Regions from separate parts of the Kitasatospora sp. NBC_01300 genome, predicted to be linked through region 3. Evidence: riboswitches for the same ligand, from Rfam matches in the RefSeq annotation. Region 3 holds a riboswitch; each other region holds the start of a gene.
The links. Region 3 has a riboswitch for thiamine pyrophosphate ahead of thiO (glycine oxidase ThiO). Riboswitches for the same ligand answer to the same signal wherever they lie in the genome.
Positions count from the first base shown of each region.

Region 1 (4,826 bases), 1.8 Mb from region 3:
GATCTTCATCGAGCAGAACTTCGGGCCGCACATGGAGCAGAAGTGGGCCGTCTTGGCGGGTTCGGCGGGGAGGGTCTCGTCGTGGAAGGCGCGGGCGGTCTCCGGGTCGAGGGCCAGGTTGAACTGGTCCTCCCAGCGGAACTCGAAGCGGGCGTCGGAGAGGGCGTCGTCCCAGTCCTGGGCGCCGGGGTGGCCCTTGGCGAGGTCGGCGGCGTGGGCGGCGATCTTGTAGGTGATCACGCCGGTCTTGACGTCGTCGCGGTTGGGCAGGCCCAGGTGCTCCTTGGGCGTGACGTAGCAGAGCATCGCGGTGCCCCACCAGGCGATCATCGCGGCGCCGATGCCCGAGGTGATGTGGTCGTAGCCTGGGGCGACGTCGGTGGTGAGCGGGCCGAGGGTGTAGAACGGCGCCTCGTCGCAGATCTCCTTCTGGAGATCCATGTTCTCCTTGATCTTGTGCATCGGGACGTGGCCCGGGCCCTCGATCATCACCTGGACGTCGCGCTCGCGGGCGATCCGGCCGAGTTCGCCAAGGGTCTGCAGTTCGGCGAACTGCGCCTCGTCGTTGGCGTCCGCGATGGAGCCGGGGCGCAGGCCGTCGCCGAGCGAGAAGGTGACGTCGTAGCGCGCGAGGATGTCGCAGAGCTCCTCGAAGTTGCTGTAGAGGAAGTTCTCCTGGTGGTGCGCCAGGCACCAGGCGGCCATGATCGAGCCGCCGCGCGAGACGATGCCGGTCTTGCGGCGGGCGGTCAGCGGGACGTACCGGAGCAGGACGCCGGCGTGGACGGTCATGTAGTCGACGCCCTGCTCGCACTGCTCGATGACGGTGTCCCGGTACACCTCCCAGCTCAGGTCCTCGGCCTTGCCGTCGACCTTCTCCAGGGCCTGGTAGAGCGGCACGGTGCCGATCGGCACGGGGGAGTTGCGCAGGATCCACTCGCGGGTGGTGTGGATGTTGCGGCCGGTGGAGAGGTCCATGACGGTGTCGGCGCCCCAACGGGTGGCCCAGGTCATCTTCTCCACCTCCTCCTCGATCGAGGAGGTGACGGCGGAGTTGCCGATGTTGGCGTTGATCTTCACCAGGAAGTTGGTGCCGATGATCGCCGGCTCCACCTCGGGGTGGTTCACGTTGACCGGGATGACGGCCCGGCCGCGGGCCACCTCGGCCCGCACGTACTCGGGGGCGAGGCCCTCGCGCAGCGCCACGAACTCCATCTCGGGGGTGACCACGCCCCGCTTGGCGTAGGCGAGTTGGGTGACGGCGGCACCGCCGCGGCCGCGCAGCGGGCGGCGCGGGCGGCCCGGGAAGACGGCGTCCAGGTTGCGCAGGTTTCCGCCGCGCGGCGAGGTGTGCTTGATCCCGTCGTCCTCGGGGCGCGCCTCGCGGCCGTCGTACTCCTCGACGTCGCCGCGCTGGCGGATCCAGGCGTCGCGCAGGGCGGGCAGGCCGCGCCGCACGTCGGGTTCGTAGGCCTGGTCGGTGTACGGGCCGGAGGTGTCGTACAGCGGGACGGTCCTGCCGTTGGTGAGCTGCACCTCGCGGTACGGGACCCGCAGGTCGGGCCGGGACCCTTCGCGGTAGGCCTTGCGCCAGGCCGGGGTGGGGTAGCCGGTGCCCGCGCTGGTGACGGTGGCGGTGGCGGTATCGCCGACCTCAGTGCCGCTGTTCCCGGTGCTGCGGGCAGGCTGCGGCTGTGCTTCGAACGTGGTCATCTGACCTCATACTCCCTACGCCGGCATTACCCGGTCAGGTTCCTGCGGTCGACGCAGCCGTCGGTCCGTCCGTCGACGTCCCGGTCAGCGCCCTCTCAGCCCGGTGCTCCGAGCTCCCGCGTCGGCAGGCGGTGTTGCCTGCACATGACGCCCAACACCGTAGCGAGCCGATCGCCGCAGGTCCAGCACGCCCCACCAGGCCGGACGCCGCGCCAGGAACGCCGAAGGCCCGGCCCCCCGTCCTTGGGTTCTAGGAGTCGTTGCAACACCCCAGTTCAGGGGATGCATTGGACTTCGAGATCCGCAAGGACCGGACGGCTCAGGGGCCCGTGAAGCTGAGCCGGGAGCGAGCGGCATACTCCCGGCTCATGCAGCAGGGCTACAGCAACACCGAGGCGTGCAGGATCGTCGGGATCACCCCCCGGACAGGCCGTCGGTGGCGCAACGGCCGCAGCGCCGACCGACGGCAGAAGGCGGCACCACCGATTCACGCGGTGGTGCCGCCTTCCGGTCCCTCCCGTTACCTGTGCGAGGACGAGCGCATCCACATCGCCGACAGGCTTCGAGAGCGGGCGGCGGTCCGTACCATCGCCGCCGAGCTGGGCCGCAGCCCCTCCACGGTCAGCCGCGAGATCAAGCGCAACCGGCACCCCGAGAGCGGCGCCTACCGCCCACACGCGGCCCAGGCCCGGGCCGACGCCCGCCGGCCACGTCCCAAACCCCGCAAGATCGGCCGGATACCCGGGCTGCGGGACTTCATCCAGCACCACCTCGACAGGAAATGGAGCCCGGAGCAGATCTGTCACGCTCTACGGGCACAGTTTCCCGAGCGGCCGGAGATGCACGTGGTCCACGAAACCGTCTACCAGGCCCTCTACGTCCAAGGCCGCGGCGAACTGCGCCGCGAACTGGCCGGTGCCCTGCGCAGTGGCCGGGCCCGCCGCAGACCCCAGCGGCAGGCCAACTGCCGCCAGCCCCGCTTCACCGACCCCATGGTCATGATCAGCGAGCGGCCGGCCGAAGCCGAGGACCGGGCCGTCCCCGGCCACTGGGAAGGCGACCTGATCCTCGGCAAGGACGGCAAGTCCGCCATAGGAACCCTGGTCGAACGCGCCACCCGCTACGTCATGCTCCTACACCTGCCGAACGGCCGCACCGCCGACCAGGTCCGCGACACCCTCGTGGAAACCGTCCAGACCCTGCCCGCCCACCTGGTGCGCTCGCTCACGTGGGACCAGGGCTCCGAGATGGCCGCCCACAAGAGCTTCACCATCGCCACCGACGTCCCGGTCTACTTCTGCGACCCCGCGAGCCCCTGGCAGCGCGGCTCGAACGAGAACACCAACGGCCTGCTGCGGCAGTACTTCCCCAAGGGCACAGACCTGTCCGTCCACGCTCCCGAACATCTGGCCTTCGTCGCCGCCGAACTCAACGGCCGCCCACGCAAAACGCTCGGCTGGGAAACCCCAGCCGAGCGCCTGCATAAACTGATCGCGGCTTGATCAACTCACCACGTGTTGCAACGACCCCTGGAAACCGCCGTCCAGGGGGCCGGGCCTCGGGCAGCGGCTCAGCCCTTGGCGGCCTTCTTCACCAGGACCACCACGGCGGCGGCGATGCCGGCGACGACCAGCACCTTGATCATGATGCTCAGCAGGGCGCCGACGACACCGAAGACGAATCCCAGGATGTTCCAGAGCAGCACCAGGACCAGCACCGGGATGACGATGTTCCGCACCCAGGAGGGCAGCGACTTCCAGAGCTCAGCCATGACCGTTCCTTCTCTCCCCGTGGGGTCGGCTGCCGTCCGGTGCCGCATCCCGCTTGCTTTCGGTACTTCGATCGTACGGGGACACGAGTGCCGGAACGAGGCCCGTCGGCCCGGAGAGAACCCCTAGATCACCCCGACCCGGGGCCCCGGGGAGACCCGGGTGCGGGACTCGGGGACGACCCCCGGGAAGGGCCCCGCACCCCCTGCGACCAGCGGTCAGACCGGCCAGCGCTCGCCGCGCCAGGCGGCGTCCCAGAACATCCACTCGTAGCGCGAGGTGGTCGTGAAGTGCTCGACGACCCGGCGCCGTTCGGCCGGGGAGATCTCCTCGCCGAGGCGGTCGGTGAGCGCCAGCACCCGGCGGACGACGGACTGGAACGCCTCGTCGCCGTAGGTGGCGATCCACTTGGCGTACAGCGGGTCGGGGGAGCCCTGGGCGAGCAGCGCCTCGCCGACCCGGGCGTAGATCCAGTAGCAGGGCAGCACCGCGCCGACGGCCTCGGCGAAGGAGCCGCCGTAAACGGTCGCCAGCAGGTAGCTGGTGTAGGCCCGGGTGGTGGGCAGCACCGGTTCGGCGGCGGCCTCCTCGGCGCTGCCGCCGAAGGCGGTCAGGAACTCGGCGTGCATGCCCTGTTCCGCCGCCAGTGCGCCGACGGCGTCGTCGGCGAAGGCCCGCACGTCCTCCTCGCCGGGCGCCTTGGCGGCGCAGACGGCGAGCGCGCGGGCGTAGTCGCGCAGGTAGTGCGAGTCCTGGACGACGAAGTGGCGGAAGGCCGCACGCGGCAGGGTGCCGTCGGTGAGGCCGCCGATGAAGGGGTGGGCGAGGATCTCGGCGTACACCGGCTCGATGGCCGCCCAGAGTTCTTCCGTCAGGCTCTTGCTCATGCCCAGGACCCTAGACGGTCGGTCCGCGGACGGTCAGCCCTCGGGCGGGGAGAACACCACCAGGACCCGCAGTTCCTCGGTGACGTGGTGGAAGCGGTGCGGGGTGCCGGCCGGGACGTAGACGACGGTGCCGCGGCCGACCGTGGCGGTCTCGGCGCCGACGGTCAGTTCGGCGCGGCCGCTGATCACCTGGTAGATCTCGTCCTGGTCGTGCGCGGTCTGCGGGTCGGTGTCGCCGGGGGAGAGCGCGTAGAGCCCGGCGGACATCCGCGGTTCGCGCAGGAAGCGCAGGTACGCGCCGTCGTTCGCCGCGCGTTCGACGTCCAGTTCGTCCAACCGGAACAGCTTCACCGCTGCTCCCCTCCTTCGTCCATCCTCCGTGCGGGCCACGGGCATTCAACACCACGGGCACCGGACCGGGGGCGCCAAGATGTCCGGCGGGAGCGCCAACATGTCC
Region 1 covers NZ_CP108408.1:3,867,099-3,871,924, forward strand. The annotation lists gene thiC (phosphomethylpyrimidine synthase ThiC) at 1-1,713, opposite strand, end outside; TPP riboswitch at 1,709-1,843, opposite strand; gene OG556_RS17270 (IS30 family transposase) at 2,082-3,215, shown strand; gene OG556_RS17275 (DUF5326 family protein) at 3,284-3,484, opposite strand; gene tenA (thiaminase II) at 3,701-4,369, opposite strand; gene OG556_RS17285 (cupin domain-containing protein) at 4,403-4,720, opposite strand.
Region 1: linked by a shared signal. The riboswitch ahead of thiC (phosphomethylpyrimidine synthase ThiC) and the one ahead of thiO (glycine oxidase ThiO) in region 3 are both predicted to bind thiamine pyrophosphate.

Region 2 (12,337 bases), 2.1 Mb from region 3:
CGGGCTTCACCGCGGCGATGCCGGCCTCCTGGGCGTCGTACACGGCGTCGTAGATCTTGCGCTGGAGCTCGTTGAAGCGGCCGTCGATCGGCAGGGTGCGGGTGACGTCGGCGGTGTAGAGGGTGTGGGTCTCGACGCCGGCGTCCAGCAGCAGCAGCTCGCCGGGGCGGACGTCGCCGTCGTTGCGGACCCAGTGCAGGGTGGTGGCGTGCGGGCCGGCGGCGGCGATGGTGCCGTAGCCGACGTCGTTGCCGTCGACCCGGGCGCGGCGCCAGAAGGTGCCCTCGATCCAGCGCTCGGAGGTGGCGACGGCCTGGCCGAGCTCGCGGACCACGTCGGTGAAGCCCTTGACGGTGGCGTCGCAGGCGGCGCGCAGCTCGCCGACCTCCCACTCGTCCTTGACCAGGCGCAGGCCGCTCAGGAACTCCTTGAACTCGGCGTCCCGGTCGGCGTCCAGCACGTCGGCCAGGGTGTCCTCCAGGCCGGCGTCGTAGCCGCGGACGATCCGGGTGGGCACCGAGGAGTCCTTGGTGCGCCCGGCCAGTTCCTCGGCGGCCTTGCGCACGTCGCGCGCCGGCAGGCCGAGCAGCTGCTCCTGCTCGCCCAGGCTGTTGCGGCGGCCGACCCACAGCTCGCCGTAGCCGTCCAGCCAGAACTCGCCGTTCTCGCGGTCGGAGCGGGGCAGCAGGTAGAGGGCGAACTCGTGGCCGGCGTCGCCGGTGGGCTCGGCGACGAGCACGGCGTCCTCGGTCTGGTCACCGGTGAGGTGCACGTACTCGCTGGCGGCGCGGAAGCTGTAGTCGGTGTCGTTGGAACGCACCCGCAGGTTGCCGGCCGGGACGACCAGCCGCTCGCCGGGGTAGGCGGCGGAGAGCCGGGCGCGGCGCTCGGCCGCGTACGGGGCCTGGGCGACCGGGACGAGGCCGTGCAGGTCGGTGTCGGCCCAGCCGGTCTTCATCGAGGCGGCCAGCTCGTCGGAGACCTCGCCGTACAGGCCGTTCTTGCGGCCCTTGAACTGCTGCGGCTCGTCGCCGCCGTCGGCTTCGGGGTTCTCGGCCACTGCGGGCGTGCGGTCCTCGGTCACGTGTAACGCCTCCTTGGGGTGGTACCGCCGCCCCTCGGGGGAGTGTCGGATCGCGACACGCGCGGGCGGCCGTGCGTCCATGGTACGGACGCCCGGCCGCTCGCCCGTTCGGGGTCGGGACGACTGTTCGGGGCGGCTATTCGAAGCGGGCCGCGAGCAGCAGCAGGTCGTCGGTGGCCGGTCCGGGCCCGGGGTCGGGGCAGACGGCCAGCAGGTGGGCGCAGAGCCGGTCCGGGTCGATCCGCACGTCGCGCGGGGCGTCGGCGGCGGCCCGGCGCAGGTTGGCCTGGCCGGCGTGCAGGGTCGGGCCGCAGCGGCGGGCCAGCCCCTCGGTGTAGAGCAGCAGGGTGTCGCCGCGGTCGGCGGTGAGCTCGACGCCGGGGGCCTCCCAGCAGGCCAGCATGCCGAGCGGGGCGGAGAGCGAGGTCTCCACGAACTCGGCGCCGTGCCGGCCGACCAGGACGGGCGGGCAGTGGCCGGCGCCGGCCAGGGTGATCCGGCGCTCCTCGGGTTCCACCCAGGCGTAGACGGCGGTGGCGGTGCGGGCCGGCTCGGTGGTCTTGAGCAGCAGTTCCAGGTCGCCGAGGACGGACACCGGGTCCTCGCCCTCCAGGACGGCGTAGGCGCGCAGCGCGGCCCGGATCCTGCCCATCGCGGCGGCCGCGCCGGGGGCGGAGCCGGGGCCCGCGCCGGGGCCGTCGCCGGAGACGGAGCCGACGGTGAGGCCGACGGTGCCGTCCGGCAGCGGGATGGCGTCGTACCAGTCGCTGCCGCAGGAGCGGTCCAGGCCGGCCGGGAGGATCCGGGCGGCCAGTCGCAGGCCGGCGGGCTGGGGGAGCCGGTCGGGCAGCAGGCCGCGGCGCAGCGCCTCGGTGGTGCGCCGGACCTTGTCCGCCTCCAGCTGTTTGGCGAGCAGCGGGGCGGCGATCCCGGCGTAGCGGTGGGCGAGCGCGCGCTGGCGCTCGGTGGGTTCGGCGGGCTCGTCGTAGAACCAGAGGGCGGCGGCGAGCGGGCCGTCCTCCTCGGTGGCGAGCGGCAGGCCGTAGCAGCCGCCGAGGCCGAGCTGGGTGGCGAGTTCGCGCAGCCGGGCGCCGGTGGCCGGGTCCTCGGCGAGGTCGGGGGAGTGCAGCCGTTCGGGCCGGTCCTGTTCGCGCAGCAGCCTGGCGAGCAGGCTCTGCTCGGGCGGGACGGTCTCCAGCGCGCCGAGGCTGGCGCGGTCGAGGCCGAGGCCGACGGGCTGGCCGGGCCGGCCGCCGGGCATCCGGGTGACCAGGACGCCGCGGCGGGCCCCGAGCAGGGCGGCGCCGGAGGCGAGGACGGTGTCCAGGGTGGCGTCGAGGCCGCGGGCTCGGGCGAGCTGTTCGGTGTGCCGGTGCAGGCTGGCGAAATCGGACAGTCGTCCGGCCAAACGGTCCTGCACCCCGGCGGCCGGGGCCGTGCGGACGTCCGCCGTGCCGTCCTGCGCGTCGGCGGGGCCGGGGAAGCCCGGTGGGTCGAGGACGGTCAGCCCGCCGGCGCTGCCGGGCTCGCCCGGCTCGGAGGGTGTCGACGACGACGGGTGGGACTCGGTCATGCCGCCACTCCTGACGTGCTACGTGCCATGCGGAACCCCCAGGTACGGCCGGTGTGGAGCGATGACGGCCAAAGGGCGCGTTTCGCCTCGATTCGCTACTACTCGTCATTGATCGACAGCAATGCCACCACTTCTACACAGGCCATTTGGGGCATGTCCAGATCCAGGACGACGCGGTGGCCTGTTCCACATCCGCGAGACCCGGTCGGGGGGCGCGTACGGCCTGGGCGCGCGCTGGTCCGGTCGGGAGGAATGGAGGGGACCGGGAGCGGGCAGAACGGAGGGGACGGACCCGGCGGCCGTCCGGATCGTATGCCCGCGCCGCCCGGGACCTGGGCTGGCCGGAAGTCTCTCACTCGTACGGTGGAACCAAGCGCGCCCGGGCGGCGTCCATCCGGTCGCATACGGGATTCTCGTTCCAGGGGCTGTTCCAGTGCGCGGCCCTTCTCATGTCGTGCTCCACACCGTGATCCACGTCGTCGCCGCGCCGCCCGCCATGCCGCCCGCCCCCCTTCGCGCCGCCGGGGCCGTGCCACCGCGGGTCCGCGTGACGAGTCCCGGCGGTGCCGACGGGCCGGAGCGAACCGAGCGGTCAGGGAAAGGAACGAGCGCCATGCGTGAGAACCCGAAAGATCCGTGTCCGCCCGCCACTCCCCACCACCCCGTCCAGGACGACGTCGCACGTCAGCGCCCTGCCCGGCTCGCCGCGGCCCTGACGGCCGCCGTCGACCACCGCTGGCCCGTGGTGCCCGGGGCCGTCCTGCGCGGCGGTCAGTGCTCCTGCGGCGACCAGGACTGCGCCGTGCCGGGCGCGCACCCGCACGACCCGTCGCTGCTGGCCGCCACCACGGACGCCCGGATGGTGCGCTGGTGGTGGGAGCGGCAGAGCCCGGACGCTCCGGTGCTGGCCGCCACCGGTTCGGTGGTCTCGGCGGTCAGCCTGCCTGCGGCGGCCGGCGCCCGGGCGCTGGTCTACCTGGGCGCGCTGCGGCTGCCGCTCGGTCCGGTGCTGGCGATGCCGGGCCGGTACGCGCTGCTGGTGGCCCCGTACTCGCTGGACGCGCTCGGCGAGATGCTCGCTCAACTCCCTTGGGTGCCGGGCTCGTTGCGCTATCACGGGGTGGACGGCTTCCTGCCGCTGCCGCCCGGCGGAGCGGCCGGCCGGGTGCGCTGGGTGCTGGCCCCGCGCCCGGACGCCGACGGCGGGGTGTGGCTGCCGCAGGTCGGGCCGCTGCTGGGCGAGTTGGTGGAGGCGACGGTCCGACTGGACAGCGGTCGCTCGGCGTACTGATCCGCCGGTCCGTTCCCGGGCCGCTCGTCGGGGCCCTGCGGAAAACAAAAGATCCGGCCGCTGGCGACGGGGGATGCACCAGCGGCCGGACTCTTTAGACAGTAACAAGGATCCGCGCCCGCGCCAATTTCCAAGACGCCCTGCCCGCCCGGAAATTGCGGCTCCATGGCGACAATGTGACGCGTATCACCCGGATCCCGGGCGCTTTAGTTCAAGGTGACCTGACGGTTCACCAGGTTCGCGCGGGCACGCCGCTCCTCGGCGGTCAACGGGGTCTCGTCGGCGAGCACCGAGGCCAGCCGCTCGGCGAACTCGGCGGCCGGCTTCTCGCAGTCGGCGGCGGTCATGGCGAGCGGGAGGTCCCAGACCGGGACGGTCAGGCCGTGCGCGCGGAACGAGCCGACCAGGCGGGTGTCCGGGCCGAGCGAGGACTGGTCGGCGGCGCTGAGCCGGGCCAGCGCGTCCAGCAGCCGCTCCTCGGGCACGGTCATCACCCAGCGCAGGTGGTTCTTGTCGGGGGTGCCGCACCAGTAGGCGGCGTCGGCGCTCGCCAGCTTCTCGGTCGGGATGGCCGAGGCGTTGGCGCGCTCCAGGGAGGCGGCGACCTCGCCGGTCGCGGTCTCGGCGTCCTCCAGCCAGAACTCGAAGCCGGTGTGCACGGCGGGCGTGAACGCGGCGGTGACGTCCAGCAGGTCCTGGAGCCGGCGCCCGCCCGCCTCGGTCCGGCGGGACGGCACCGGGTTGCCCGGCTCGGTGGCCAGCGCCAGCTCCAGGGCGTCCGCGAGGTCGCGGCTGAGGTCGCCGGAGGAGGACTGGGTCTGCAGGCCGAGCAGGATGGAGCCGTCCTGGCGGCGCAGGGCCGGCCAGGCCAGCGGCAGCACGGTGGCCAGGGTCACCGACGGGACCTCGCCGGTGGCGCCCTCGGCCACCCCGGCGGCCAGCGTCAGCGGCACCGTGGCGGCGGGCACCAGCTCGCGCAGCGCGACCCAGTCGGCCTCGCCCGCCAGGCCCTCGAACGGGCGGTGCACCAGCTCCTGCACCGCGTGCGAGGCCTCCCGGCCGTGACAGGCCTTGTACCGGCGGCCCGAACCGCAGGGGCAGTTCTCGCGGGCCCCCACCACGGGGACCTCGCCCGCGACGGCGGTGGTGGACTGACGCTGCGGCGCCTTCTTGGCGGCCTTCTTGCCCATGGTGCGGCTCTCCCGGGAACGGTGGTCCTTTGCTCCGGGCAGCCTACTGACGTTCCCCCGGCGCGCGGGCACACGCCGGGCGGACGGGTGGGGAGCGCGCGTCGGTTCAGGCGCTGCGGGCGTCACCACCGGTGCGCCGGGCGTGCCGGGCCCGGGCGGGCAGCGCCGCCCAGACCGTCACCTCGCCGGGCGCGTCGCGCACGCCCCAGTCGCTGGCCAGCTGGTCGACGATGTTCAGTCCGCGACCGCCGCGCGAGGTCAGCGAGGGGCCGGCGGGCAGCGGCCGGGTGGTCGCGCCGCCGTCGGTGACCTCCAGGGTGAGCACGCCGTCGGCGTGCAGCTGCCAGCGGACCAGCACGCCGCCGTCCGTTCCGCTCCCGTGCTCGTCGCGCTCCCGGCCGCCCGTGGCGGAATGCGTCCCGGAGGGGACGCCGACCAGCAGCTGGTCCACCACCTCGGCCCGGGCGCCGCGCCCCAGGGCCCGCAGCGGGCCGAGCGGACGGGCGTACCGACAGGCGTTGCTCAGCAGTTCGGAAAGGATCAGTACGGCATCATCGATGACCGGCTCCGGTATCTGCCGGTCACCCAGATCTCGACGCAGTCGGCGCCGTGCGACCCCGACACTCGCCGGGCCGTGCGGCACTGCCATGGTCGATGAAGTCGGCACTTCACGCGCCACCATCAACGCCACCCCCGGACCTCCTTCAGCGTATGCCGAGGGAGAGATGCCCCTTGGTAATGCGTCGGAAACGACCGCCGGACGATCCCGCGAGGACATTTCAAGCGATTGCGACCGAGGGTGGACCTGAGGTCATTCCGTGCTCACCGTGCGTCGCCCCGGCGCATGAATTCCGGCAATAACGGGCCCGGAAGGTTTGACTGCCGACCAGAACGATCAGGTTGTGTCCGGGCTTTGCGGGTGGATTTGCGGGCGGCCCGCCGTCCGACGCCGGATCACCGGCCGAGCTGCGCCAGGACCTCGGCGGGCCGGTTGGTGATGATCGCGGACACCCCGAGCTCCAGGCACAGTTCCACGTCGGCCGGTTCGTCCACGGTCCACACGTGCACCTCGTGCCCCAGCTCGCGCAGCCGCGTCACCAGCTGCGGGCGGGCCCGCACCAGGTCGATGCCCGGTCCGGCGATCCGCGCCCCGCCGGGCAGCGGGGAGCCCGGGCGCAGCCGGCCGACCAGCGGCAGGGCCCGTTCGAACAGGAACACCCGCCGGTACTCCGGCGCCGAGGCCGCCACCCGGTCCAGCCCCACCGAGGAGAAGCTCATGATCCGGGCCGAGGGGCGCTCGCCCTCCCGGTTCGCGCCGATCTTGAAGCGTTCGAGCGTCCGCAACAGTTCGGCCTCCACCCGGCCGCGGTAGCGCACCGGGTGCTTGGTCTCGATCGCCAGGTCCACCGGGCGGCCGCAGTCCACCACCAGCTCCAGCAGCCGCTCCAGCCGCAGCACGCCGCGCAGCTCGGGGTCGGTGCTGGGGCGGCCGGTCTTCCAGGCGCCGAAGTCGTACGCCTCCAGCTCGGCCAGCGTCATCGCCGAGACGGTGCCCTGGCCGTTGGAGACCCGGCCGATCCGGCGGTCGTGCACGCAGACCAGCTCGCCGTCGGCGGTCAGCCGGACGTCGCACTCGACCGCGTCCGCGCCCTCGTCGAGCGCGCGCCGGTACGCCGCCAGGGTGTGCTCGGGCAGGGCGTGCGAGGAACCGCGGTGGGCGATCACCTGGACGGGCGGCGTGCTGCGCGCCGCCGTCGAGGACGGGTCTGTGCTGGTCACGGGCCCCACGATAGGCGGCGGAAGTGACGCGCAGGCGAAGACGGCCCCAATCCGCGGGGCCGTCTTCGGTGTCGGTCGGTCAGCTCAGCGCCGCCCTGCGGGTCAGCGGGGTGAGCGCCCAGGTGACCAGCGCGGGCACCAGGAAGGCGAACAGCGAGGCGGACGTCCACTCCTGCGGGGTGAAGTGCAGGGCGTCCTGGGCGGAGGTCCAGAAGCCCGTCCACCAGCTGGCCACCGCGGTCGGCGCGATGAACTGGTAGACCGCGAAGCCCAGCACCCACGGCAGCAGCATCAGGCGGCGCGAGGGCGCGTCGGCGGAGAGGTTCCAGCCGTACCGGCCGGCGCCGAAGAAGTAGTCCACCGCCAGCACCGCGAGCAGCGGCACGAAGACCGAGCCGATCAGGCCGAGGAAGTTGGTGTAGGTGTCGGTGAACTTGTCGATCTGCAGCGCCAGCACGGTGATCAGCAGGCCGATCCCGCCGGTCAGCACCCGGCGGTCCACCTTCGGCAGCAGGTTCTGCACCGACATCGCGGTCGAGTACACGTTGGCGAAGGACTGGTCCGTCTCGCGCAGCACCAGCACCAGCAGGAACAGCCAGCCGGCCCAGACGCCGAGGAAGGAGTCGAAGATCCTGTTCGGGTCGCCGTCGGACTGCAGCAGGGCCATCAGGCCGAGCACGTAGCACCAGACCTGGGCGATCGTGTAGCCGGAGAAGCTGCCCCAGAACGCCGAGCGCGCGGTGCGCGAGTGCCGGGTGTAGTCGGCGGCCAGCGGGACGAAGGAGATCGACACCGCGATCATCGCGTCGGTGGCGCCCAGGAAGCCGTGCCAGTTGCCGGCGCCCGGGTCGGGCACCCCCTGGCGGCCCAGCTGGACGGTGAAGTACACCATCGCGACGGCGACCGCACCGGCCACGAAGCGGCGCAGCACCGCGATCGAGCCCAGCGGCCAGATGGTCAGCGCGGTGGTCAGCGCGCCCGCCAGGAGCACGAACAGCCAGCGGTAGCCGTCGGTGTGGGCGACGGTCTGCGCGCCCGCCGCGATCGTCAGCAGCTCGAACACGCCCCAGCCGACGCACTGGACGATGTTCAGCACGGTCGGGACGTACGACAGCCGGGTGCCGAACAGCCCGCGCAGGTTCGCCATCGCGGGCGCGCCGGTACGGGCCCCGATCAGCGCGGCCACGCCGAGCATCGCGGTGCCGACCACGGTGCCGGCCACGATCGCGGTCACCGCGGCGGCCAGCGACAGCTCGCTGCCCTTGGCGCCGAGCACGGTCGCGGCGGTGGAGAAGCCGATCAGGCTGACGCCCAGGTTCATCCAGAGCGCGAAGTGGTCCCGGAAGCGCAGCGTGCGCGGCGGCTCGGTGTCCAGTACGAGCGGCGCCTCGGCACGCTCCGGGCGGTCCAGGACGGCGGTCGCCGTGCCGGTGGGGTCCGCGTGACCGCCGTCACCGCCGTGAGCGGCCGGGGACGGTTCGGGGAAACCCTTGGACGCGGGCGCGCCCGAAGAAGAGGATGGCGAAGCAGGCGACATGGCCGATACTCCCTACGCCGGCATTACCCGGACAGGTTCCGGCGGTCTGCGCCCCCTCGACGGTCCGCCCACGATCCCGTGGCGTACGGTCGACCAGCGCACTCTCAGCCTGGACGGTCCAAGCTCCCGCGTGTCAGTTGTGAGCGACAGGCTAACCGGCCCGGGGGTGAACGCCAAGGCCACGGGGTGTGCGGCCCGCATCGCGGGACGCCCGGCGGAGGTGGGGGAGCCTCCGGTCGTCGGCCGGTCGCCGGTTCGGCCGTCGACTTGCCCGTCGGCTCGGTCGTGTTGCCCGTCGGCTCGGTCGTGGGCCCGGTCGTCGGCGCAGGACAGCCTGGTCGGCGGCCCGGCTGTCGGCGGCGGCTAAGGATTCTTATGAGTTATTCAGAGGGGTCCTTACGGCAAACGAATCGGCAGTACGAAAAACTATGGTCCTTGGTTCTGTCAGCTATGGAGGTCGTTCGTGAGCACCGAGCGCGAGGTTGGGCCCACCGGGCCGCAGGGGGAGCAGCCCTCGGGCGGCCAGGCGGCGGCTGTTCCCGCTTCCGACGGCCACGCCTCGGGCGGGCACCAGCCGACACTGGCCTTCGGCCGGGTCCCCGAGCCCGGGGCCGCTCCGGCCGCCGAGGCAGCACCGGCTGAGGCCGCGCCGACGGAGGGCGTGGCGGCCGACGGTGTTCCGGCCGAGGGCGGGTACCAGCCCACGGTGGCCTTCACCAAGGTCCCCGCGCCGGAGGCGCCCGCGCAGGCCCCGGCCGTGCCGGTCGCCGACGCGCCGGCCGCCCCGGTCGACGCCGCCACCGGCTACATCGACGCGCCGCCGCCGGTCCTGCCGCCGGCACCGCCGGTCCCGGCCGCGCCGGCGGCACCCGTCGCACCCGTCGCCGAGAGCCCGGCCCTGCCGCCGGGTGCCAACCCGTACGCCACCCCGGCCCACGGCGTCCCCGCCGCCGGCCCGCACGACCCGTACGGCACCCCGGCCGCCCCCGGCGCGCCCGCCGCGCACCCCGCGCCCGGCCACCACCCGTTCGGCGCCGGCCAGCCGCTCGGCGGCTGGGGTGCCGCCCACGACGCCGGCGGCGGCGCGGGCTACCCGGGCGGCCCGGCCGGACCGCTCGGCTACCCGGCCGACTACCCCGGCGGCCCCGGCGGCCCGCGCAAGAAGCGCGGCGGCCTGGTCGCCCTGATCGCCGCCGTCGCCCTGGTCGCCGGCGTGGCCGGCGGTGCGCTCGGCGTGACCGTCGCGGACCGCAACGACAGCACCAACAGCGCCGACGACCACCGCAGCACCACCGTCCAGGCCAGCAACACCCAGAAGAACGAGCCCGCCCCCGGCTCGATCGCCGGCATCGCGCAGAAGGCGCTGCCCAGCGTCGTCACCATCAAGGCGCAGGGCAACGGCGAGTCGGGCACCGGCACCGGCTTCGTCTTCGACACCGAGGGCCACATCCTCACCAACAACCACGTGGTCGCGCCGACCCTCAACGGCGGCAAACTGACCGTCAAGTTCGCCGACGGCACGTCCTACAACGCGTCCGTGCTGGGCCACGCCGAGGGCTACGACGTCGCCGTGGTCAAGATCGACAACCCGCCGAAGAGCAAGCTGGCCCCGCTTCCGCTGGCCGACTCCGACAAGGTCAACGTCGGTGACGCCACCGTCGCGATCGGTGCGCCGTACGGCCTGGAGTCCACCGTCACCAGCGGCATCGTCAGCGCCAAGGACCGCCCGGTCGCCTCCGGCGACGAGACCGGCGGCCAGTCCTCCTACATGAACGCGCTGCAGACCGACGCCTCCATCAACCCCGGCAACTCCGGCGGCCCGCTGCTCGACTCCAGCGGCTCGGTGATCGGCATCAACTCGGCGATCCAGTCCAACGCCTCCGCCAACGGCCGGGCCGGCAGCATCGGCCTCGGCTTCGCCATCCCGATCAACCAGGCCAAGTGGGTCGCCGACACCCTGATCAAGACCGGCAAGCCGGTCTACGCCAAGCTCGACGTGCTGCGCAACGACGACTACAAGGGCGACGGCGCGCAGATCCAGACCCGCGACATCCAGGGCCAGCCGGCCGTCACCCCCGGCGGCGCCGCCGACAAGGCCGGTCTCAAGCCGGGCGACGTCATCACCAAGCTCGGCGGAGTGCCGATCGAGAACGGCCCCGCCCTGGTCAGCCGGATCTGGACGCACAAGCCCGGCGAGACCGTCGACGTCGAGTACACCCGCAACGGCCAGCAGTTCAACACCAAGGTCACCCTCGGCCAGCGGGACGGCGACAGCTGACCCCCACCCGCACGAAACGGTGTGCACCGAACCCCGCCGGACCCGTTAGGCTGACCTCCGCCTGGAGAGCTGCCCGAGCGGCCTAAGGGAACAGTCTTGAAAACTGTCGTGCGGTGACCCCGTACCGTGGGTTCGAATCCCACGCTCTCCGCTGGTTGGAGAACCACCTGCTCAGGGCGGGTGCCGAGATCACTCGGCACCCGCCTTCCGCGTTTCCGGGGGCGGGGGTTGACCCTGACACGGTGGCAGGGGGTGGAGTGGGGGCACCATGTTGAACATCGGAGACTTCGCCAGCCACGGCCGGGTGTCGGTGCGGATGCTGCGCCACTACGACGCGATCGGGCTGCTGCGGCCCGCCAGGGTGGACCCGGTCAGCGGGTACCGGTCCTACGAGGCGTCCCAACTCGCCCGGCTCAACCGGGTGATCGCGCTCAAGGAGCTCGGCTTCACGCTGCAGCAGGTGCGGGCCGTCCTGGATGAGCAGGTGGACGCGGCCGAACTGCGCGGGATGCTGCGGCTGCGCCGGGCCCAACTCGCCGAGGCGATCGCCGCGGACGAGCAGCGGCTGACCCGGGTGGAGGCGAGGCTCCGGACGATCGAGAGCGAGGGGACCATGTCCGCACACGACGTCGTACTGAAGCGGGTGCCGTCCGTCCGGGTGGCCGAACTGACCGCAGTGGCCGCGAGTTACCAGCCGGAGGACATCGGACCGGTGATCGGCCCGCTGTTCGCGGAGCTGTGCCGGCGGCTGGCCGAGGCCGGGATCGCCGAGGCGGGCCCGTCCGTCGCCCGGTACGAGGACGTGCCGGAGGGCGAGGGCACGGTGCTGATCCGGGTGGCCGTCCCGGTCGGGCCGGCGGTGGAGCCGGGCCGGTACGGCTTCGCGGTGCTCGACCTGCCGCCGATCGAGGAGGCGGCGACGGTCGTGCACCGCGGCTCGATGGACGAGGCGATGGGGAGCTTCCAGGAGCTGGCCCGCTTCATCGACGCGAACGGCTACCGCTCGGCCGGCTACGCCCGGGAGCTCTACCTGGAGTGCCCGGACGACCCGGCGCGGTGGGTCACGGAGTTCCAGGAGCCGGTGGTCCGCCGGTAGGCCCGATCCGGCCGGGCCTCATGCCCGCGGATCCGCCGGGGCCCACTTGCCCGGCCCCCGGCGGGCGGGCAGAGTGCGGTGGAGGCGGCGGGCGGCGAGTGGAGGCGGCGATGGGTGACCTGACGGACCGACTGGCGCAGGGCCTTCCGGCCGGGGCGGTGGTGGTGGATCCGGACGTGACCGCCGCCTACCGCCACGACATGGCCGGCTTCTGCGCCGCCGGTGCGCCCGCCGTGGTGGTGTTCCCGGAGACGGTCGAGCAGGTGCAGCACGTGCTGCGCACCGCCACCGCGCTGCGGGTGCCGGTGGTGCCGCAGGGGGCGCGGACCGGGCTGTCGGGGGCGGCGAACGCCGTGGACGGCTGCATCGTGCTGTCGATGGTGAAGTTGAACCGGATCCTGGAGCTCGACCCGGTGAACCGGATCGCGGTGGTCGAGCCCGGCGTGGTGAACGCCGAACTGTCGCGAGCAGCCGAGGAGTTGGGCCTGTCGTACCCGCCGGACCCGTCC
Region 2 covers NZ_CP108408.1:4,079,699-4,092,035, forward strand. The annotation lists gene OG556_RS18195 (aminopeptidase P family protein) at 1-1,084, opposite strand, end outside; gene OG556_RS18200 (PP2C family protein-serine/threonine phosphatase) at 1,221-2,657, opposite strand; gene OG556_RS18205 (bifunctional DNA primase/polymerase) at 3,271-3,948, shown strand; gene OG556_RS18210 (DUF5926 family protein) at 4,155-5,138, opposite strand; gene OG556_RS18215 (ATP-binding protein) at 5,245-5,787, opposite strand; gene OG556_RS18220 (glycerophosphodiester phosphodiesterase) at 6,093-6,917, opposite strand; gene OG556_RS18225 (cytosine permease) at 6,997-8,454, opposite strand; TPP riboswitch at 8,447-8,594, opposite strand; gene OG556_RS18230 (S1C family serine protease) at 8,918-10,732, shown strand; tRNA gene OG556_RS18235 (tRNA-Ser) at 10,796-10,883, shown strand; gene OG556_RS18240 (MerR family transcriptional regulator) at 11,001-11,828, shown strand; gene OG556_RS18245 (FAD-binding oxidoreductase) at 11,939-12,337, shown strand, end outside.
Region 2: linked by a shared signal. The riboswitch ahead of OG556_RS18225 (cytosine permease) and the one ahead of thiO (glycine oxidase ThiO) in region 3 are both predicted to bind thiamine pyrophosphate.

Region 3 (12,337 bases):
GCTGCTCGTAGGCCGGCTGCGGCTGGGCGGCGTTGTCGTAGCCGGACTGGTAGGCCTCGGCGTAGGGGTCGTGCGGCGCCTGCGCCTGCTGCTGCTCGTAGTAGGCGGGCGCGTAGACGCCGTCCTGGGCGAGTTCCTGCATCTCGAAGGAGGCGGTCTGCTCGACCTCGGGGACGTCCTCGGCGACCGGGTCGGGGGCGGCGACCGGGGCCTCCTCGACGGCGCTGACCTCGCCGATCCGCTTCTCGGTGGCCTCGACCGCGGCCACGGCGGCCGCGCCGCCGGTGAGGGCGCCGAGCAGGGGCACCTTGGCGAGCGGGCCGGGCAGCGAGCCGTCGGCCTTGCGCAGCGACCAGCCGGCCCGGTAGCCGCGCTTGACGGAGAGGGTGACGAAGGTCTGGCCGGCCGCGAAGAGGGCGGCGCCGGCGCCGATCACCGGGACGGAGCCGAGCACCATGCCGGCGGCCACTCCGAGGAAGCCGACCAGGGCGAGGGCCCGCCAGTGCAGCGGGGCCCGGTTCTGCAGCAGGACCTCGGCGACCAGCCAGAGCGCCACCACCGCCAACGCGACGTACAGCAGCAGGTATCCGATGCCCATCCGCCCGCTACCTCCAGTCGCGTGCCCGCGCTCGCCGCGCGTGTGCGGCGACTGTACCGGTTCAACGGCCGGGGTACCGCATCGCGTTCCCGCCGGTCGCGGCCGGGGCGCACACGACCGAGCCCGTCACCGTCGGGGCGGTGACGGGCCGGTGGACGTCCGGGTCCGCGGGCCCCGGGCGGGGGCGGGCGAGGCCCCGGACGGGGCCTACGCGTGGCGCTGGTGCAGGCCGAGGTTCTGGTAGATCTCCAGCGTCGCCGTGGAGTGGTTGAGCGTGATGAAGTGCAGGCCGGGCGCACCCTCGGCGAGCAGGCGTTCGGCCATCGCGGTGGCGTGTTCCATGCCGATCGCGCGCAGCGCCGCCGGGTCGTCGACGGCGGCCCGCAGCCGGGCCTCCAGGTCGGCGGGGAAGGCGGAGCCGCTCAGCTGGGGGAAGCGTTCCAGCTGCTTGGCGTTGGTGACCGGCATGATCTCCGGGATGATCGGCGTCTCGCAGCCGGCGGCGGTGACCCGGTCGCGCAGCCGCAGGTAGTCGTCGACCTCGAAGAACATCTGGGTGATCGCGTAGTCGGCGCCCGCCCGGACCTTGCCGACGAAGTGCCGGATGTCCTCGTCCCAGTCGGTGGAGCGCGGGTGCATGTTCGGCGAGGCGGCGACGCCGACGCAGAAGTCGCCGATGCCCTTGATCAGCTCGACCAGCTCGTACGCGTACGTGACGCCGTCGGGGTGCTTGACCCACTCGCCCATCGGGTCGCCGGGCGGGTCCCCCCGGACCGCGAGGACGTTGCGCACGCCCTGGTCGGCGTACTGGCCGATGATGTTGCGCAGTTCGGCGATCGAGTGGTCGACGGCGGTCAGGTGGGCGACCGGGGTCAGCGTGGTCTCGGTGGCGATCCGGCCGACCATGTTGACGGTGCGCTCGCGCGAGGAGCCGCCGGCGCCGTACGTCATGCAGACGAAGTTGGGGTCCAGCGGTTCGAGCCGACGGATGGCGTCCCAGAGTCGCTGCTCGCCGACCTCGGTGCGCGGGGGCATGAACTCGAAGGAGAAGGACCGCTTTCCTGCTGCCAGGAGTTCGCGGACCGTCAGTGCGCGGTCCGGTCTGGTGGAAGCGATGCCGAGTGCCATGCTGGCAGGTTATCGGGCGTTCGAAGGGGCCGGACAACTCGGTACCACGGATTGAGACAAGTGGTGGACGACATTCCATCCGCGTTCCGTCCGTATTCCATCCGTGATTCCATCCGTGGGCCGACGAATTCCGACCGGCGTTCGGGTCCCGCGCCCGGTGCGCCCGCACGCCCGCGCACACGCCCGCTCGCACATCCGTTCCCGGCCACCCCGCTACGCTTGCTGAACCCCAGCGAACCAGCGGAGCCTCATCGTGACCTCGTCCAGCAACCGGCCGGCCAACCCCATAGACGTGGAGGACGTCCGCGCGCGCGTCAACGCCGCCCTCGCCGCGTTCATGGACGGCCAGTCCGCCCTGTTGGACAAGATCTCCCCGCAGCTCGTGCCCGCCGCCGACGCCCTGCGCGACTTCCTGCTGGACGGCGGCAAGCGGCTGCGCCCGGCCTTCTGCTACTGGGGCTGGCGCGGCGCCGGCGGCCCGGCCGGCGGCGAGGGCATCGCGAACGCGGCCGCCGCGCTGGAACTGCTCCAGGCGAGCGCCCTGGTGCACGACGACCTGATGGACCGCAGCGACACCCGCCGCGGCCTGCCCTCGATCCACCGCCGCTTCGAGGCGCTGCACCGGGCGAACGGCTGGCGCGGCGACCGCGAGCAGTACGGCGCCTCGGCGGCGGTGCTGCTCGGCGACCTGCTGCTGATCTGGTGCGACGAGCTGTTCCTGCGCTCGGGCCTGGAACCGGCCGCCGTGCTGGCCGCCAAGCCGGTGTTCGACCTGATGCGCACCGAGGTCATGGTCGGCCAGTACCTGGACGTCCTGGAGCCGGTGGCCGGCGACTCCGCCGACGAGGGCGCGCTCGACCGGGCGCAGACGGTGCTGCACTACAAGTCGGCGAAGTACACGATCGAGCGGCCCCTCCAGGTCGGCGCGCTGCTGGCCGGCGCCGGCCCGGAGCTGGTGGCGGCGCTGGGGGCGTTCGGGCTGCCGCTGGGCGAGGCCTTCCAGCTGCGGGACGACCTGCTCGGCGTCTTCGGCGATCCGGCGGTCACCGGCAAGCCGGCCGGGGACGACCTGCGCGAGGGCAAGCGCACCCTGCTGGTGGCGCACGCGATGCGGGGCCTGCCGGCCGCCGACGCCCGGCACCTGGACGAGCGGCTCGGCGCGCCGGACCTGGCGCCCGAGGAGGTCACCGGGCTGCGCGACCTGGTGGCCCGCAGCGGCGCGCCCGAGCGGGTGGAGCGCCGGATCGACGAGCTGATGGAGCAGTCCCTGGCCGCGCTGGCGGCGGCGCCGCTGGCCGACGAGCAGGCCCGCACGGTGCTGCTGGCCCTGGCCGAGGCCGCCACCGTCCGCAAGTACTGAGATCCGCACGCAGGGGGATCCGCAGGTACGGAGAACGGTGACGGCCCCCGGGGCCGTCAGGCCGAGCGCACCCGCCGGGCGAGCTCGGCGGCGGCGGCCCGCGGGTCGTCGGCGGCCGTGATCGCCCGGACCACGACGATCCGGCGGGCGCCGGCGGCCAGCACCTCGTCGAGGTTGCCGAGGTCGATGCCGCCGATGGCGAACCACGGCCGGTCGGTGCTCTGCTCGGCCGCGTACGAGACCAGGCCGAGGCCCGGCGCCGGGCGGCCCGGCTTGGTCGGGGTCGGCCAGACCGGGCCGGTGCAGAAGTAGTCCACACCGGGCTCGGCGACCGCCGCGTCCACCTCGGACTCGGCGTGGCAGGACCGGCCGATCAGCACCTCGTCGCCGAGGATCGCCCGGGCGGCCGGCACCGGCAGGTCGTCCTGCCCGAGGTGCAGCACGTCCGGCCGGGCCGCGTGCGCGACGTCGGCGCGGTCGTTGACGGCCAGCAGCTTGCCGTGACGGCGGCAGGCGTCCGCGAAGACCTCCAGGGCCTCCAGTTCCTGCTTGGCCTCCAGGCCCTTGTCGCGGAGCTGGACGATGTCCACCCCGCCCGCCAGCGCCGCGTCCAGGAACTGGGCGAGGTCGCCCTGCTCCCGGCGGGCGTCGGTGCACAGGTACAGCCGGGCGTCGGCCAGCCGCCGGCGCGGTGTGTCCGCCGCCATCAGATCAGCATCGCCTGGGCGCGCCGCTTGACCTCGGTGCCGCGGTTCTCCTGCAGCGCCTGGATCGGGCTGCCGGGCAGCGACGGGTCCTCGGTGAAGAGCCACTCCAGGATCTCCACGTCGTTGTACCCGCAGTCGCGCAGCACGGTCAGGGTGCCGGACAGGTGCTTGACCAGCCCCTGGCCGTCGATGAACGCCGCAGGGACCTGCAGCGACTTGTTGGGGCCCCGACGGACGGCGATCAGCCCGCCGCTGCGGACCAGGTCGCGCACCTCGGTGACGCGCACCCCCCACTGCTCCGAGATGTCGGGCAGGTACATCCACTCGGAAACCAGGGATTCAATCTTGCTTTCAATCTCACTCACGCCACCAGACTGCCACCTCCACAGCCCCCCGCGCACCAGCCGCTACCCCGCGACCGCCGACTTCAGCGGCACCGAGGGGTCCGCCGCGCGGGCCCGGTCCAGCGCGGTGCCGCGCTCGATCAGCCGGCGGCCCTGGGTCAGGTCGCGCGGCCGGTCGACGGCCAGCAGCGCGCTCGGCACCCCGTCGCGCAGCCAGAGCGCCGTCCAGGAGGCGTCCTGAGGACCGCCGCGCCACAGCAGTTCGTCGCCCTCGGCGTGCCGCCCGGCGTACTGGACCATCCGCCCGAACTGCTCCGACCAGAAGTACGGCACCGGGTCGTACGGCGGCGCGTCCGCGCCGAGGACGGCGGCCGCCACGGCCTCGCCGGACTGCAACGCGTGGTCCCAGTGCTGGACGGCCAGCCGGGCACCGGAGCGGGCGGACGGGTAGCTGACGCAGTCCCCGGCCGCGAAGACGCCGGGCAGGCCGGTGCGCAGCCGCCCGTCCACCAGGACGGCGCCGGTGCCGTCCAGCTCGACGCCGGAGCCGGCCAGCCAGCCCGTCGCGGGCCGGGCGCCGACGCCGACCACGACCTCGTCGGCGGGCAGGTGCGAGCCGTCCGCGAGCAGCACCGCGCCCTCCTCGACGGCGGCCACGCCGACCCCGCAGCGCAGGTCGACGCCGGCCTCGGCGTACCAGGCGGCCATCGCCGAACCGACCTCGGCCGGCAGCGCGCCGGGGACGGGCGCCGGGCCCGCCTCGACGACCGTCACCTCGCAGCCGGCCGCGCGGGCGGCGGTGGACACCTCGGCGCCGATCCAGCCCGCGCCGACCAGCACCAGCCGCAGGCCGGGCCGCAGCAGGGCGCGCAGCGCCAGCGCGTCGTCCAGGGTGTGCAGCAGGTGCGCGCGCTCGGCGCCGGGCAGGGCGCGCGGGGTGGCGCCGGTGGCGATCACCAGGGCGTCGTACGGGAGGTCACCGGCGTCGGTGTGCAGCACGCCGGGGGCGAGGCCGGTGGCGCGGCGGCCGGTGAACAGTTCGATGCCCAGCTGCGGGTAGTCGATGTCCAGGGTGGTGGCGTCGGCCTCGCCGAGCAGCACGTCCTTGGAGAGCGGCGGCCGGTCGTACGGCGCGTGCGGCTCCTCCCCGACCAGCGTGATCCGCCCCCGCCAGCCGCCCTGCCGCAGCTTCAGGGCGCACTGCGCCCCGGCCAGCCCGGCCCCGACGACGACCACCTGATCCGTTGCGTTCAGCTCTGCCACGCCCGTCACTGTACTCAGCGCCCTGCCGGGGCCATCGGCCCGTCCACCCCGCGTACGGGCCTTCGGCCGGGCCCGCCCCCGGCGTTATGGTGGGGGCACCATCACGGGAGCCCGGCGTACCGGGCTGAGAGGCGGGCTGGCACGGCCCGCGACCGTCCGAACCTGATCCGGGTCATTCCGGCGAAGGGAGAAGAGCAGCCTTGTCACGCTTGCCCGAGGAAACCCACGCCGACGTGCTGGTGATCGGCGGGGGCATCATCGGCCTCGCCGTCGCCTGGCGCGCCGCCCAGCGCGGGCTGAGGAACATCGTCGTGGTCGACCCCTCCCCCGGCGGCGGGGCGGCCGGGGTCGCGGCCGGGATGCTCGCCCCGGTCACCGAGCTGCAGTACGGCGAGGAGCCGCTGCTGCGCCTCGGCATGGCCTCCAACCAGCGGTACGGGGACTTCGCCGCCGCGCTCACCGAGGCGAGCGGCGGCCTGGACACCGGGTACCGCCGGTGCGGCACGATCGCCGTCGCGCTGGACTCCGACGACCGCGAGGAACTGCGCGAGCTGCACGCCTTCCACCAGCGGCTCGGCCTGGACTCGGCCTGGCTGACCGGCCGGGAGGCCCGCAGGCTGGAGCCGATGCTCGCCCCCGGCGTGCGCGGCGGCCTGCACGTCGCGGACGACCACCAGGTGGACCCCCGCCGGCTGCTGACCGCCCTGGTGGCCGCCTGCGGGCTCGCCGGGGTCGTGGTCCACCGGGCCGAGGCCGTCGGGCTGCTGGTCGAGGGCGGCCGCGCGGCCGGCGCCCGGCTCGGCACCGGCGAGACCCGGAGGGCCGACCAGGTGGTGCTCGCGGCCGGCCCGCACAGCCACCGGCTGCCCGGGCTGCCGGAGGGCGTGCTGCCGGCCGTCCGCCCGGTGAAGGGGCAGATCCTGCGGCTGCGGATCCCCGAGGCGTACCGGCCGTTCCTGTCCCGCAACGTCCGCGCGGTGGTGCGCGGACAGCACCTGTACCTGGTGCCCCGGGAGAACGGCGAGCTGGTGATCGGCGCGACCACCGAGGAACAGGGCTACGACACCACCGTCACCGCCGGCGGGGTGTACGAACTGCTGCGCGACGCCCACGAGTTGGTGCCGGGCATCACCGAACTCCCGCTGCTGGAGACCTCCGCCGGGCTGCGGCCCGGCTCGCCGGACAACGCCCCGCTGCTGGGCCCGACCGCGCTGCCCGGGCTGGTCGCCGCCACCGGCCACTACCGCAACGGCGTGCTGCTCACCCCGGTGACCGCCGACCTGCTCGCCGAGTACCTGGCGACCGGCGAACTCCCTGAGCTTGCACAGCCGTTCACACCCACCCGGTTCTCCCCCGACCGCTCCACCGCGAAGGCCTCCGCATGACCGAGATCGCACCACCCCAGACCACACCGGCCCAGACCGCGCCGACCCGGACCGCGCCGACCGAGATCGGGCTGACCGTCAACGGCGAGCCCCGCCGGGTGTCCGCCACGACCACCCTCGCGGAGGTGGTGGCCACCCTCAGCGCCGCCCACAGCGGCGTCGCCGCCGCCCTCAACGAGGCCGTGGTGCCCCGCAGTTCGTGGCCGGCCACGGAACTGTCGGCGGGCGACCGGATCGAGATCCTCACCGCCGTCCAGGGAGGCTGACATGGCTGACGACCTGCTGACCATCGCCGGGGAGTCCTTCGGCTCCCGGCTGATCATGGGCACCGGCGGCGCGCCCAGCCTGGAGATCCTGGAACGGGCGCTGCTGGCCTCCGGCACCGAGCTGACCACCGTGGCGATGCGCCGGGTCGACGCCGGCACCCAGGGCTCCGTCCTGGACGTGCTGACCCGCAACGGCATCCGGGTGCTGCCCAACACGGCGGGCTGCTTCACCGCCGGGGAGGCCGTGCTGACCGCCCGGCTGGCCCGCGAGGCGCTCGGCACCGACTGGGTGAAGCTGGAGGTGATCGCCGACGAGCGGACCCTCCTGCCGGACCCGATCGAGCTGCTGGACGCCGCCGAGACCCTGGTCGACGACGGCTTCACGGTGCTGCCGTACACCAACGACGACCCGGTGCTGGCCCGCAAGCTGGAGGACGTCGGCTGCGCGGCGATCATGCCGCTGGGCTCGCCGATCGGCTCCGGCCTGGGCATCCGCAACCCGCACAACTTCCAGCTGATCGTGGAGGGCGCGGGCGTCCCGGTGATCCTGGACGCGGGCGCCGGCACCGCCTCGGACGTCGCGCTGGCGATGGAGCTGGGCTGCGCGGCGGTGATGCTCGCCTCCGCGGTGACCAGGGCGCAGGACCCGGTGCTGATGGCCGAGGCGATGCGGCACGCCGCCGAGGCGGGCCGGTTCGCCCACCGGGCCGGCCGCATCCCGCGCCGGTTCCACGCCGAGGCCTCCTCGGCGATGGCCGGCCGGGCGGAGCTGGACACCCGCGAGCACCCGGCGTTCTGACGCTCCGGCGCCCGGCACCCGCCCGCGTGTGCCGTGTCACAAACCGGGCACAGCCGGGCCCGGAGGCGATGTCCTCCGGGTCCGGCCGACAGCCGGAGGCCTAGACTCTTCGGGTGGACATGGCACTGCACGACCCCTTGATCGGTACCCTGCTCGACGGCCGGTACCGGGTCGAGCAGCGCATCGCGACCGGCGGGATGTCCACCGTCTACAGAGGCACCGACACCCGGCTGGACCGGGTCGTCGCCCTCAAGGTGATGCACCCCGCGCTGGCCGGGGACGACGGCTTCACCACCCGGTTCATCCGCGAGGCCAAGGCCGTCGCCCGGCTCTCCCACCCGAACGTGGTGAACGTCTTCGACCAGGGCGCGGACGGCGCGAACGTCTTCCTCGCCATGGAGTACGTGCCCGGCCGCACCCTGCGGGACCTGCTGCGCGACCGCGGCGCGCTGTCCGTGCGGGCCGCGCTGGACGTGCTGGAGCCGGTGCTGGCCGCCCTCGGCGCCGCCCACCGGGCCGGGCTGGTGCACCGGGACGTCAAGCCGGAGAACGTGCTGATCACCGAGGACGGGCTGGTCAAGGTCGCCGACTTCGGCCTGGTCCGGGTCCTCGGCACCGCCGACGGCGCACCCACCTCGACCAGCACCGCGACCGGCGGCACGGTCCTCGGCACCGTCTCCTACCTGGCCCCCGAGCAGATCCTCCCGGACGCCCCCACCGACCAGCGGGTCGACGTCTACGCGGCCGGCATCCTGCTCTACGAGATGCTCACCGGCCGCCGCCCGCACACCGGCGACAACCCCGTCCAGGTGATGTACAAGCACCTGCACGAGGACGTCCCCGCCCCCTCGCTGATCGCCCCGGCCGTCGGCCCCGGGCTGGACGCCATAGTGGCCGGCGCCTGCGCCCGGACGGCCGACGCCCGCCCGTACGACGCCGTCGAGCTGCTCGCCGCCCTCCAGCGGATCCGCCGCACGCTCACCCCGGCCGAGCTGGACGCCGAACCGCCTGCCTCCACCCGGCCCAGCCCGCGCTACCCGACCAGCGAGCCGACCTCGGTGATCCAGCAGCCGGCAGGGCCCGTCGACGCGGCGCCGGAGCCCACCAGCGTGCTGGACGTGCCGGCGGAGCTGCTGGACCAGCTGTTGGTCGAGCCGCGCCCGTACGACGAGCCGACCCCGGTGCGCGGGCGCCGGCCCGGCCTGCTGCGCCGCCTCCCCCGCAAGCCGCTGATCTGGGTCGCCGCGCTGACCGCCCTGGTGCTGGCGGTCGGCGGCGCGACGTACGGGCTGTCCGAGGGGCTGTACGGGCCGGTGCCCGGCGTGCTCGGCAAGGACCGGGCCGAGGCGCAGCGGATCCTGGACAAGGACGGCATGCACGGCCGCTTCGTCGAGGTGTTCAGCGAGAGCGTCCCGGCCGGGCAGGTGATCGCCACCGACCCCGGGGTGGGCGCGCGGACCCGCAAGAGCGACACCGTGACGGTGACCGTCTCCCGGGGCCCCAAGCGGATCGCGGTGCCGGACCTGGCCGGGAAGACCGCCGACCAGGCCGCCGACGCGCTGACCGCGGCCCAGCTGACCAGGGGCGGCGTGACCGGGACGTACGACGACACCGTGCCGGAGGGCGTGGTGATCAGCAGTTCGCCGGCGGCCGGGCAGCTGCTCCAGGAGAACACCGCGGTCTCGCTGGTGGTCAGCAAGGGCATGGTGCCCGTCCCGGACGTCACCGGAATGAGCAAGGACGACGCGGCGAAGGCGCTCCAGGCGGCCGGCTTCACGATGCAGACCAGCGGGGTCAACCTGTTCGGCACCGGCAAGGTGTCCAGCCAGTCCCCGGCGGCCGGCGAGCGGCGCCCTCAGCACACCGCGGTGACGGTCAACTTCCCCTTCTTCTAAGGGGATTCCTCGCTCCAAGGAGATTCCTCGCTCCTGAGGGGATTCCTCCGGACGTCGGCCCGCCCTCAGCGCAGCGGGCCGTCGCCCGGCTCCTCCTGGTGGGAGTAGCGCTGCTCGCGCCACGGGTCGGCGAGGTTGTGGTAGCCGCGCTCCTCCCAGAAGCCCCGGCGGTCGGCCCGCATGTACTCCACCGCGCGGACCCACTTGGGGCCCTTCCAGGCGTACAGCCCGGGGACGATCAGCCGGACGGGGAAGCCGTGCTCGGCGGTCAGCGGCTCGCCGTTGCGGTGGGTGGCGAAGATCGTCCGCAGGTCGGCGAAGTCGGCCAGCCGCAGGTTGGCGCTGTAGCCGTACTCGGCCCAGACCATCACGTGGGTGACGCCGGGCGCGGGGGGCTCCAGGTCGAGGAGGGCGGCGGCCGGCACGCCCGACCACTCGTTGCCGAGCAGCGTGAACTTGGTGACGCAGTGCAGGTCGGCGACGACGGTGGTGCGCGGCAGGGCGTGGAAGGCCTCGAAGTCCCAGCTGTGCTTCTCCGCCGAGGCGGTGGCGCCGAACACCTGGAGGTCCCAGGTCAGCGGCTTGAAGCGGGGTACGGGCCCGTAGTGCAGGGCGGGCCAGCCGCGCTGCACGCGCTGCCCCGGGGGGAGCCTCGGGTCAGACGGCGGAAGTGGTTCTTGTTCGGACTGACCCATGACTCCATGGTGACAGACGGCGGCCGACGCGCCGTGCGCGCCCCTTGGCGCGACCACGCGCCCCGCCCTCAAGAGCCGGTGGCCGAGCCCGTATCGGCCCAAATCGGATATTCCAAAACATGTCCTAGTGAGTGTGAACTTACTGGAACTTCCTCCCATTTCGATGCCAGGATGCGCAGCGCAGGAGTCACAACAGGCCGTAGCGCAGGGAGGCACCAGCCATGCAGGGCGACCCAGAGGTCATCGAGTTCCTCAACGAGCAGCTCACCGCGGAGCTCACCGCGATCAACCAGTACTTCCTGCACGCCAAGATGCAGGAGAACTTCGGCTGGACGAAGCTCGCCAAGTACACCCGGCACGAGTCCTTCGACGAGATGAAGCACGCCGAGACCCTCACCGACCGGATCCTCTTCCTGGACGGGCTGCCGAACTACCAGCGGCTGTTCCACGTCCGGATCGGCCAGACGGTCAAGGAGATGTTCGAGGCGGACCGCCAGATCGAGGTCGAGGCGATCGACCGCCTGAAGCGCGGGATCGTGGTGATGCGCGCCAAGAACGACGTCACCTCGGCGAACATCTTCGAGGACATCCTGGCCGACGAGGAACACCACATCGACTACCTCGACACCCAGCTGGAGCTCCTGGAGAAGCTCGGCGAGGCGCTCTACCTCGCCCAGGTGATCGAGCAGCCGGACTCCTGAGCCCTCAGGCCGCGCGCAGCGGGGCGACCGGGGTCGGGGCGGACCGGGTCGCGGTGGCCACCGGCGCGGGCGCGGCCTGGTCCTGCGGGTCGGCCAGACCGAGCTTCGCGGCGAGGCGGGCGGTCGGGCAGGGCCGGGCGCCGTGCTCGCCGAGCAGGGCCTGGATCCGGCGGACGCAGGATCCGCAGTCGGTGCCGGCCTTGCAGCCCCGGGCGATCTGGCGCGGGGTGCCGGCCCCGGCGTCGATCGCCTTCTTCACCTGGTCCTCGGTGACCGCATGGCACATGCACACGTACATCGCGGACTCTCCAGGGTGGTGCGGCGCCGACCGGCGGAACGATCTTGACTAAGGCTTGCCTTACTTCACTAAGCCTCACCTTACCCGGCGTTCCGGGTACGAAAAAGCCCCTCCGGGCTCGGGGACCCCGAATCCGGAGGGGCTTTCGTCACATTCGCTCAGCGGTGACCCGCCGACGGCGGCTCACCCGTGGCAGCTCACTGGCCGCGGTACATCTCCGCCACCAGGAACGCCAGGTCCAACGACTGGCTGCGGTTGAGCCGCGGGTCGCAGGCCGTCTCGTAGCGCGTGTGCAGGTCGTCGACCAGCACCTCGTCGCCACCGCCGACGCACTCGGTCACGTCGTCGCCGGTCAGCTCCACGTGGATGCCGCCCGGGTGGGTGCCCAGCGCGCGGTGCACCTCGAAGAAGCCCTTGACCTCGTCGAGCACGTCGTCGAAGCTGCGGGTCTTGTGGCCGCTGGAGGCCTCGAAGGTGTTGCCGTGCATCGGGTCGCAGATCCACACCGGCTGGGCGCCGGACGCGGTGACCTTCTCCACCAGGGTGGGCAGGTGGTCGCGGACCTTGCCCGCACCCATCCGGGTGATGAAGGTGAGGCGGCCGGGCTCGCGCTCCGGGTCCAGCTTCTCGATCAGGGTCAGTGCCTCGTCGACCGAGGTGGTCGGGCCGAGCTTGACGCCGATCGGGTTGCGGACCTTCGAGGCGAACTCGATGTGCGCGTGGTCCAGCTGGCGGGTGCGCTCGCCGATCCACACCATGTGGCCGGAGACGTCGTACAGCTCGCCGGTGCGCGAGTCCACGCGGGTCAGCGCGGTCTCGTAGTCGAGGATCAGCGCCTCGTGCGAGGAGAAGAACTCGACGGTCTTGAACTCCTCCGGCGCCACACCGCAGGCGTTCA
Region 3 covers NZ_CP108408.1:2,026,456-2,038,792, forward strand. The annotation lists gene OG556_RS09040 (hypothetical protein) at 1-598, opposite strand, end outside; gene metF (methylenetetrahydrofolate reductase [NAD(P)H]) at 806-1,726, opposite strand; gene OG556_RS09050 (polyprenyl synthetase family protein) at 1,980-3,086, shown strand; gene thiE (thiamine phosphate synthase) at 3,143-3,793, opposite strand; gene OG556_RS09060 (Rv2175c family DNA-binding protein) at 3,793-4,158, opposite strand; gene OG556_RS09065 (NAD(P)/FAD-dependent oxidoreductase) at 4,201-5,409, opposite strand; TPP riboswitch at 5,494-5,606, shown strand; gene thiO (glycine oxidase ThiO) at 5,610-6,785, shown strand; gene thiS (sulfur carrier protein ThiS) at 6,782-7,051, shown strand; gene OG556_RS09080 (thiazole synthase) at 7,053-7,850, shown strand; gene pknB (Stk1 family PASTA domain-containing Ser/Thr kinase) at 7,970-9,745, shown strand; gene OG556_RS09090 (molybdopterin-dependent oxidoreductase) at 9,811-10,440, opposite strand; gene bfr (bacterioferritin) at 10,662-11,141, shown strand; gene OG556_RS09100 (bacterioferritin-associated ferredoxin) at 11,146-11,439, opposite strand; gene OG556_RS09105 (class II 3-deoxy-7-phosphoheptulonate synthase) at 11,637-12,337, opposite strand, start outside.